One region of the Lysinibacillus sp. SGAir0095 genome, then DNA from elsewhere that is predicted to be linked to it. Evidence: a T-box and tRNA genes for the amino acid it is inferred to sense, from the RefSeq annotation. Region 1 holds a T-box; the other holds one or more tRNA genes.
What was found. A T-box is a leader RNA that pairs with one kind of tRNA and senses whether it is charged. The one in region 1 lies ahead of tyrS (tyrosine--tRNA ligase), so its partner is inferred to be a tRNA-Tyr.

Region 1 (5,102 bases):
GAACAAACAAACCCTCTTTTATTATGATCAAATCGGGCTTTTAACTCCTTTATTGAAAAAGGATAACGGGTATCGATACTATTCGATTAACCAACTAGAATTATTTTTTGTTATTGATTTATTAAAGGATCTTGGGATGTCGCTTAACGATATCCAACAATATATGCAGCATAAATCGCCTGAAAGATTTTTGTCGTTAATGTATCAACAAAAAGAAGAGATTGTGAAAAAACGTCAAGAGATTCAAGCGAAGGAAAAAATGATTGAGGCGAAAATAGCATTAATGGAAGAAGCTTCCACGCTAGCTTTCAATGAGATTACCCTAGAGCAATTACCAGAAGCAACATTGTATTTGAGTAGAAAATTCCAAAATATATCGGATGAAGAATTTGTAGAAGTCATTTCAGATTTTATCGAAGAATTGAATGTAGCTCATCTTGATTCAGGATACCCTATTGGGAGTATTACGGAACGCGAGCAAGTCATACAGGGTAAATACTCCAACTATAGCTACTTATACATTGAGCAACCCAATCCAAAGGAAGGACATCCCTACTTTAAAGCAGTAAAGGGAGATTTTCTCATTGGCTATCATATTGGGGATGAAAAAACCATTCCCAATACCTATATGCGATTTTTTTCAGAAATGGAAAAGTTAAACCTGACCTTGGGAGATTATGTTTTTGAAGAGTATATTTATGACACCGTTGTAAAGAACCATACGGAGGAATACGTAACCAAAATCATGATGCAAGTCAAAAAGAAATAGCGTGACTCCTCTGGGTCAACACACTGTTAGTATTAAAGCGATTGCACTAACTATGCAATCGCTCCATACTAACTAATTTAATCATTCCCCTATTTTACTAGACGTATAAATCTCTTTTTGCCAATTTGCAGTACTTCTCCGTTCATGAGAACACGGTCTAAATCATCTGCAGTTATTTTTTCTTTATTGAGCTGGACACCATTTTGTTTCATCAACCGCAAAAATTCACTTTTGCTATTTACGAGCCCTTTTTCAACAAGTTGAGGAATAATATCTTGAACCGTCTCCGCTCCAAGTTCAATTAATAATTCCGGAATATCTTCAGGAATTCCTTTATTACTAAAAGCAGCTTTAAAATAGGCAATCGCTCTTTTCGTTTCCTCTTCTCCACAGTATAAATTTGTAATAATTTCGGCCAATTTTAATTTTACGTCTCTTGGGTTTGTGCCTTGTTTCATAAGAGCTTTGATTTTCTCAATTTCTTCTGGGTGTTCATCCGTCGCTAACTCAAAGTATTTTATGATTAGGTGATCCGGTACTTCCATCACCTTTTTAAACATACGCTCTGCCGACTCATTTACCCCAATGTAATTCCCAAGACTTTTGCTCATTTTTTCAACACCATCAAGACCTTCCAGTAAAGGCATAAAAATGGCTACCTGCTTTTCTAATTCCCAATGCTTTTGTAGTGTTCGCCCCATTAATACATTAAAGGTTTGATCCGTACCCCCTAATTCGATATCCGCCTTAATCTCTACTGAATCGTATGCTTGCATAAGTGGGTAGAAAAATTCATGAATACCGATTGGCACTTGATTGTTGTAGCGTTTCTGGAAATCATCACGTTCCAAGATTCTTGCAACTGAAGTAGTTGCCGCTAATTTAATCACTTCCTCAAATGTTAGTTTGGAGAGCCATTCACTGTTAAACCGTACAATTGTTTTTTCCGCATCTAAGACTTTGAAAATTTGTTCACAGTATGTTTTCGCATTTGCTTGAACTTGGTCATCACTTAAAGCCACACGTCCCTTTGCCTTTCCGGTCGGATCCCCAATACGCCCTGTAAAATCACCGATGATAATCACGACATGATGGCCTAAATCTTGCATTTGTTTTATTTTTCTTAAGACAACCGCATGCCCCAAATGGATATCCGGAGCAGATGGATCCAGCCCTAATTTAATCGTTAAAGGCTTTTGGGACTTATAGGATTTTTCTAGTTTTGCTAGTAATTCTTCTTGGTCTACAATTGTTTGCGCACCCTTCATAATGATTTTTAGCTGTTCTTCAGGTTTTACCAACATACTAACATCTCCTTGGAATATTATTTCTAATATGGCAAGCTCTATAAGAAGAAAGGGATAAAAAAAAACGCCCTTTTGGCTTAGCCAAAAGGACGATTCATCTCGTGTTACCACCTTTAATTTATAAGTAATTCACATTACTTACCTTTGAAAGTACAGTCATTTGACGATACTTTTAGCACATGATGACGGGTGCCCAACCGGTGTAGCCTACTAAGGAATCCTATTCGGTACACAGCTCCAAGATGTATTCACAATCGTTCAACATGCACCTCTCATCAACCGGTAACTTTCTGTTTGTTTACATGATTGCTACTCTTTCTTATCATAGCCTTTGTTCTTATACTCCGAAATGCGTTAAACAAATCTTCGTTATGCAGATATTAATTGATATTTATTTTATCTCTAAATTAAATTTTGTCAATATTAAATTATTTATAAAATTAGACCATAACGAAAAGATTAAATTGATTAACTCCACTCCCCCTTTTCTTAATGGGTAGCTCAACGAAAAAAGAGACCGTCCATTTGTGACAGCCCCCTTTTTACTCGTATAAAAAAATATTAGTACCTTGGTTACCCACCTAGTTTTGCGAGCAAGTCTCCAAAATAAAACTATGAGAATACCGCAATTTTACGTGCAATTGATTCTGTTAAACGGGATGCTACTTTCGGAACCGCCCATTTAATAATAGGAGTTAACATCGCACCTGATAATCCACCTGCATGAACTTCCACTGTACATGTCATTGTTGTATGACCATTCGCCTCTTGTGCAGTAAAATGCCCGCTTCCTGTAAAGTTATCAGATAAGCCTTTTAGTTCGAATTTAATATTGGCAGGTTCATTCCATTCGGTAATATCTACCTGTGCGCGTATTGTTTTTTTAATCCCTTTCACATTACCTTCAAATGTCCAAATAGATTGTGTTTCACTAATGATTTCATGTTCTTTGTAGGCTGGTACTGCTGTTGCCCATTTTTCAAGATCACTGACATAATCCCAAACTGCTTGTACATCTGTTGGAATTTCTACTGTATGTGTTCCTGTTGCCATAATGATCCCCACTTCCGCTACGTATGATTTGTAAATTCACATTTCTACAAGTAATTATTACATAAAAAGCATAAAGTTACATCATTATTTTACAGTCATTTCCTCTTCTAATAACTTGTTTTTAAAGAGTACAAGATTCTATAATTCCTCGAAATTTTACCCAATAACAAAAGACACCCTCTAATCCAAGGGTGCCTCTCCATTTAACGCTTAAATTTATATCAATTCTAACTAGTTATTCTGCTTCGCCGACAACTGTAAAACGTTCATTTATATGCTGTGGATTTTCAATTTCGTCCAATACTGCAATGGCATAGTCTGCATAGCTAATATAGCTTTCACCTTTTGAATTCACCAAAAGATTGTCTTTTCCAGACTGATAGGCACCCGTTCTTTTTCCCTCAGCATCAAACATCGCAGAAGGGCTAATAAATGTCCATGTAATATTAGAAGTCTTCTGTAATTCTTGTAAATTACGTCCTTGTCCTTTAGCAGTCGGGACAAATATAGCTGGAAAATCAGGTGTTTCCATTACTGTAAGTGTTTTGTTTTCGTCAACATAAAGACTTCCTGCTCCCCCTACAATAATAGCTCTTGTATTCGTATCTTTTAGTGCCTCGATTAAAGAATGACCCGCATCTACGTGTACTTGCTCTTCGCCAAGAGGCGCTCCGAAGGCATTAACCACAATATCAAATTCTTTTATATCATCTGTTTTAAGCTCAAATATCGTTTTTTCAATAATGGATACGTTTTTATCCTCAAGTTTTGCAGCATCCCTTACAATAGCTGTTACTTCATGTCCACGATTAACCGCTTCTTTCAAAATAAGACTTCCTGCTTTACCACTTGCTCCAATAATAGCAATTTTCATTTAATACTCCTCCTAACAGTTTAATTGTAACCAAAACAGTTACCTGTAACTATAATAGTTACAATTAAATTATTTGTCAATAAACACTTTGGTCATCTTTTTATTTATTAATTTTGAACGGATGATTTAGCATGAATATACTTGTAATAAAAGTAATTACAGGTGTATTATGAGGTTACCTCTAGTTATGAAAGGTGAGAAAGATGTCAATTAGCAGTCGATTTTCAGTAGGCATTCATCTATTAGCTCTTATCGAGATAAACAAAAATGGAGTCAGCACTTCAGAGTTTTTAGCAGGAAGCGTCAATACAAATCCTGCGGTAATCAGAAAAATTATGGGCATGCTGAAAAATGCCGGATTGGTAATCGTTAGACCTGGAGTTGCAGGAGCTGAACTTGCAAAGGAATTATCGGATATTACATTGTTTGATGTTTATAAGGCAGTGAATGTTGTACAGGAAAACGAGTTGTTTGCTTTACACGATAATCCCAATCCTGAATGTCCCGTAGGCAAGAACATCCAAAATACAATTGAACCCATATTCACATCAGCCCAATTAGCAATGGAGAAAGTCTTAAGCAGCCTTACTTTAGAAGATGTGGTGAAGGATATAGCTAGTAAAGAAAATATCTGTTAAAAAAAAGACATTCCAAATGAATGTCTTTCAGATTGTCGACAAAAGGCCTTCAGAATGGTCACATTCTGGAAGCCTTTTGTATTTTTTGAGATTCTTTTGGGTATTTTTTAGTCCGATTTTAGTCAAAAGTACTCTTCGAGTATTATAATTTAGACCATTTCTGGAGCTTGCCATGTCCAATTGGCAAGCTTCTTTAAATTCATGGCAGCAAAAGTAAGCATCGCCTGCATGGACAATTTTTTAATCCCTCGTAGGGTTGTCCAGCGCATACCATGCTTCTCTTTCGCATCCGCAAAGACACGTTCAATCGTCTCTTTACGTCTCGCATATATTTGTTTGGTCTCGTTTTGATGACGAAGATGATCCGCTTCCTCTACATATTCTGCCCAAATATGACGCTCAATGATTTTCCGGTGATCTTTACTATTCGTACATTGAGTAAGCAAAGGACAGGTTGCACA
Region 2 (5,102 bases), 250 kb from region 1:
AATGAAGCCTAGTTCAATCAAGCGAATTGTTTCATGAAACGGGTAATTCAACAAATTCACACCATTGTAATCAAATAGCAATACATAAGCTATAAAAGCTAATGTAACTTCAACTGTAACAATCACTAACCCTAACCATATTCCCTTTTTAAAACTTGATATATTTTTAACATTGGTCGCAATTAAAGCCATGAACAAAAATTCAGCATAAATTGAAGAATTTAACGCGCTCTCCTTTATGATCTTTACTTGCCCTTCTCCAAACAGAGGAAAGAGAAAGGCAGTCTCTCCCTTATAATAGGCAAGAATTAACACAACAAGTAGGGAGATTTTAATACTGATGATCGTCATCCATGATGCTGACCCGATATTCTCTAATCCTTTTTTTCCTATATATACAGCTACTCCCATCAATAAGAAATAAATAATCATTGTAGGTGTTTTCGTAAAATACATGGTTCCAATAATATCCGTGTAAACCGCTGATGTTGAAATAATGGAATTAGTCAACAAAAGCCATAAACCAAATAAAACAAACTGACCGATATACTTCCCAAACAAATGATTTGTTACTTCAATTAAATTTTTTTTCGGATAGAATGTCATAACCCTTGTTAAAAAATAGATAGGAAAAAGTGAAAAAAGAAAGATGAATATAATTGCCATCCAAGCGCCATTACTCAAATCATCAAAAAAGAGCAATGGCGTATTATCTGTTAATTTGGTCCCTATCACAAGAATGATAATGGAAAATAACTCCTTGGTCCCTATTTTTCCTTCTGATTTGTACATCCTTATTCTCCTGATTTTTTTTCTATATCTTTTGGTTTCAAGTAACCTGGTCTAAAGATCTCATTTTTAAGCATTCTTCTAAAAACAGTATCTTTGGATGAAATATAGGTCGGCGTCATGGGAGCTAGATAAGGCACTCCAAAAGATTTCATTGATACCATGTAGACAATGCCTATAGTAAATAATGCTGTCATCCCATAAAAACCAAATAATGCAGCTGAGAATATGAAGAGGAATCTTAATAATCGCATCGAAAAGTTCATACTAATATCCCCAATTGCAAAGGAACTTAATCCCCCTAGGGCCACAATAATTACAACGAGAGGGCTAACAATATTCGCTTGAACGGCAGCTTGTCCTAAAATTAATGCTCCTACTATCCCAATTGTAGGTCCTATCGGGCTTGGTACACGTAGCCCTGCTTCTCTTATTAATTCAAAGGCAATTTCCATTAGTAAAATCTCCACAATAGCAGGAAACGGTACAATTTCTCGAGTCGCGGAAATTGCAAGCAATAAATCGGCTGGCACCATCTCTACATGATAATTAGTTATCGATATATAAATTGCAGAAATAAATAGTGTTATAAATAAAGCAAGCAAACGCAGGGCTCTTATAAAATTCCCAAAAATAAATCGAAGGTAATGATCCTCAGCGTTATGGAAAAATGACCAGAATGTTGCCGGTACGATTAATGCTTCAGGTGAATTATCCATAATTAGTACGATAAATCCGTTTTCTAAGAACGAGGCTGTACGATCAGGTCTTTCTGTGTATAAAACTGTGGGTAATATAGATTTTTGTCTTTCCTCAATATATTGTTCTAAGACGGCGGCATTTTGAATTGCATCTACATCTATTGAACTTATTCTTTGTCGGACGTCGTTTATAATATCTTCGTTTGCTAAGTCCTTAACATAGAGCAGATAAACTTCATTATTTGAACGTTTTGATACAATGGTTGATTCAACAATTAAACTTTCATTTTTGATTCTCTTTCGAAGTAACGAAATATTTGAGGTTGCCATTTCATTAAAAGCATCCTTTGACCCCTTAATAACAACCTCATTCCCTGCCTTTTCAACACTTCTCCCCTCAAACTTGCTAGTAGAAATGATATAGGCACATTCTTCACCATCTACAAACAATACAGTATTTCCACCATTAATACCTTTTACCGTATCTTCGATCACTTTAACGGTTGATATTGTCTCGGCGGTAATAATATTATCCACTCCTTTTGAAGACTGACTCGTTAACAAAGGCTGGATAATAGATTCATCAATTTTTTGAGCGTCTGTTATAGTACTTATATAGACAACCATCGCCTTTATCTGCATTTCTCCATAAGTGAATTGGCGAATTTTAATATCAGAATTCAATGGTATAGAATAGAGAGATTTAATTGTATTTAAATTGTTTGCTAAACTTCTGTCTATATGTTTTTTCTTAATTAATATTTCATTTTCCGATGTTTGTTCAGGAAATTGATTTTCCTGCTCACTATCTGATTTCATTAATTTCTTAAAAAAATTCAATTTTAGCAACTCCATGCTTTTTCCTTATTTTGCACAAGAGAGTGTTATTTATGTATAAAATGTTCAGATTATCCATACGCCAGAATAAATATAAAGAAAAACCATTAGAAGAAATTTTCTAATGGTTTTTAAAATATTGTATGATTGAAATAAAAAATGCCCTAAAGTTATTGGCTAACTTTAGGGCATTTCTCAATATGACCCGTACGGGATTCGAACCCGTGTTACCGCCGTGAAAGGGCGGTGTCTTAACCACTTGACCAACGGGCCGTGGCTCCGAAGGTAGGACTCGAACCTACGACCGATCGGTTAACAGCCGATTGCTCTACCACTGAGCTACTTCGGAAAAATTTTTGGTGGGCCTAAATGGACTCGAACCATCGACCTCACGCTTATCAGGCGTGCGCTCTAACCAGCTGAGCTATAGGCCCCAATTGGAGCGGGTGATGAGAATCGAACTCACGACATCAGCTTGGAAGGCTGAGGTTTTACCATTAAACTACACCCGCATTATATGGTGGGTCGGGACGGAATCGAACCGCCGACACTTAGAGCTTCAATCTAATGCTCTACCAACTGAGCTACCGACCCATATTATTGAGATTAAAAATGGCGGTCCCGACCGGGATCGAACCGGCGATCTCCTGCGTGACAGGCAGGCATGTTAACCGCTACACCACGGGACCTTTATGTATGATTTGAGAAAAATGGCGGAGGCAGTAGGATTCGAACCCACGCGCGGTGTAACCCGCCTGTCGGTTTTCAAGACCGATCCCTTCAGCCAGACTTGGGTATGCCTCCGAAATTTTATGGTGGCGGCAGAGGGGATCGAACCCCCGACCTCACGGGTATGAACCGTACGCTCTAGCCAGCTGAGCTACGCCGCCATTATAATATATGTTTTTTTATTGGTGGAGCCTAGCGGGATCGAACCGCTGACCTCCTGCGTGCAAGGCAGGCGCTCTCCCAGCTGAGCTAAGGCCCCAAATAAAATTTCACTTTATAGTTACATGGTCGAGAAGACAGGATTCGAACCTGCGACCCCTTGGTCCCAAACCAAGTGCTCTACCAAGCTGAGCTACTTCTCGAAATATTGGCGCGCCCGGCAGGAGTCGAACCCACAACCTTCTGATCCGTAGTCAGACGCTCTATCCAATTGAGCTACGGGCGCATATTATGAATGGTGCCGAGGACCGGAATCGAACCGGTACGGTAGTCACCTACCGCAGGATTTTAAGTCCTGTGCGTCTGCCAGTTCCGCCACCCCGGCACATTTGGAGCGGAAGACGAGGTTCGAACTCGCGACCCCCACCTTGGCAAGGTGGTGTTCTACCACTGAACTACTTCCGCATGTACTGAAATTAATACTGGCACAAATTTTATAAAACTGGTGAGCCATGAAGGACTTGAACCTTCGACCCTCTGATTAAAAGTCAGATGCTCTACCACTGAGCTAATGGCTCTTACAAATGGTGGAGGGGGACGGATTCGAACCGCCGAACCCGAAGGAGCGGATTTACAGTCCGCCGCGTTTAGCCACTTCGCTACCCCTCCAAAAAAGGATGCCGGCGAAAGGAGTCGAACCCTCGACCTACTGATTACAAGTCAGTTGCTCTACCAACTGAGCTACACCGGCATATATGGTGGAGGATGACGGGCTCGAACCGCCGACCCCCTGCTTGTAAGGCAGGTGCTCTCCCAGCTGAGCTAATCCTCCTGGGTAATAAGTCTAGCGACGTCCTACTCTCACAGGGGGAAGCCCCCAACTATCATCGGCGCTAAAGAGCTTAACTTCCGTGTTCGGTATGGGAACGGGTGTGACCTCTTTGCCATCATCACTAGACTTATTTAGTTGAAAGAACTTTGTTCTCTCAAAACTGGATAAAGACATTGATTGCATTCAAGATTTGGTTAAGTCCTCGATCGATTAGTATTCGTCAGCTCCATGTGTCACCACACTTCCACCTCGAACCTATCTACCTCATCGTCTTTGAGGGATCTTACTTACTTGCGTAATGGGAAATCTCATCTTGAGGGGGCTTCATGCTTAGATGCTTTCAGCACTTATCCCGTCCACACATAGCTACCCAGCGATGCCTTTGGCAAGACAACTGGTACACCAGCGGTGTGTCCATCCCGGTCCTCTCGTACTAAGGACAGCTCCTCTCAAATTTCCTACGCCCACGACGGATAGGGACCGAACTGTCTCACGACGTTCTGAACCCAGCTCGCGTACCGCTTTAATGGGCGAACAGCCCAACCCTTGGGACCGACTACAGCCCCAGGATGCGATGAGCCGACATCGAGGTGCCAAACCTCCCCGTCGATGTGGACTCTTGGGGGAGATAAGCCTGTTATCCCCGGGGTAGCTTTTATCCGTTGAGCGATGGCCCTTCCATGCGGAACCACCGGATCACTAAGCCCGTCTTTCGACCCTGCTCGACTTGTAGGTCTCGCAGTCAAGCTCCCTTGTGCCTTTACACTCTACGAATGATTTCCAACCATTCTGAGGGAACCTTTGGGCGCCTCCGTTACCTTTTAGGAGGCGACCGCCCCAGTCAAACTGTCCACCTGACACTGTCTCCTACCCGGCTTACGGGTATGGGTTAGAATTTCAATACAACCAGGGTAGTATCCCACCGACGCCTCCCTCGAAGCTGGCGCTCCGAGTTCTCTGGCTCCTACCTATCCTGTACAAGTTGTACCAAAATTCAATATCAGGCTACAGTAAAGCTCCACGGGGTCTTTCCGTCCTGTCGCGGGTAACCTGCA

Region 2: it encodes a tRNA-Tyr, which carries the amino acid that the T-box ahead of tyrS (tyrosine--tRNA ligase) is inferred to sense. The anticodon was not compared.

Annotation. Positions count from the first base shown of each region.
Region 1 is NZ_CP028083.1:513,220-518,321, reverse strand. Features, by position in the region: gene C1N55_RS02545 (MerR family transcriptional regulator) at 1-769, shown strand, start outside; gene tyrS (tyrosine--tRNA ligase) at 859-2,073, opposite strand; T-box leader at 2,159-2,411, opposite strand; gene C1N55_RS02535 (SRPBCC family protein) at 2,689-3,129, opposite strand; gene C1N55_RS02530 (NAD(P)-dependent oxidoreductase) at 3,365-4,003, opposite strand; gene C1N55_RS02525 (Rrf2 family transcriptional regulator) at 4,207-4,641, shown strand; gene C1N55_RS02520 (IS1182 family transposase) at 4,791-5,102, opposite strand, start outside.
Region 2 is NZ_CP028083.1:267,092-272,193, reverse strand. Features, by position in the region: gene C1N55_RS01335 (GerAB/ArcD/ProY family transporter) at 1-792, opposite strand, end outside; gene C1N55_RS01330 (spore germination protein) at 795-2,330, opposite strand; tRNA gene C1N55_RS01325 (tRNA-Glu) at 2,529-2,600, opposite strand; tRNA gene C1N55_RS01320 (tRNA-Asn) at 2,602-2,676, opposite strand; tRNA gene C1N55_RS01315 (tRNA-Ile) at 2,685-2,761, opposite strand; tRNA gene C1N55_RS01310 (tRNA-Gly) at 2,766-2,839, opposite strand; tRNA gene C1N55_RS01305 (tRNA-Phe) at 2,846-2,921, opposite strand; tRNA gene C1N55_RS01300 (tRNA-Asp) at 2,941-3,016, opposite strand; tRNA gene C1N55_RS01295 (tRNA-Ser) at 3,039-3,131, opposite strand; tRNA gene C1N55_RS01290 (tRNA-Met) at 3,141-3,217, opposite strand; tRNA gene C1N55_RS01285 (tRNA-Ala) at 3,240-3,315, opposite strand; tRNA gene C1N55_RS01280 (tRNA-Pro) at 3,342-3,418, opposite strand; tRNA gene C1N55_RS01275 (tRNA-Arg) at 3,425-3,501, opposite strand; tRNA gene C1N55_RS01270 (tRNA-Leu) at 3,512-3,600, opposite strand; tRNA gene C1N55_RS01265 (tRNA-Gly) at 3,606-3,680, opposite strand; tRNA gene C1N55_RS01260 (tRNA-Lys) at 3,719-3,793, opposite strand; tRNA gene C1N55_RS01255 (tRNA-Tyr) at 3,801-3,884, opposite strand; tRNA gene C1N55_RS01250 (tRNA-Thr) at 3,894-3,966, opposite strand; tRNA gene C1N55_RS01245 (tRNA-Val) at 3,972-4,047, opposite strand; rRNA gene rrf (5S ribosomal RNA) at 4,058-4,173, opposite strand; rRNA gene C1N55_RS01235 (23S ribosomal RNA) at 4,238-5,102, opposite strand, start outside.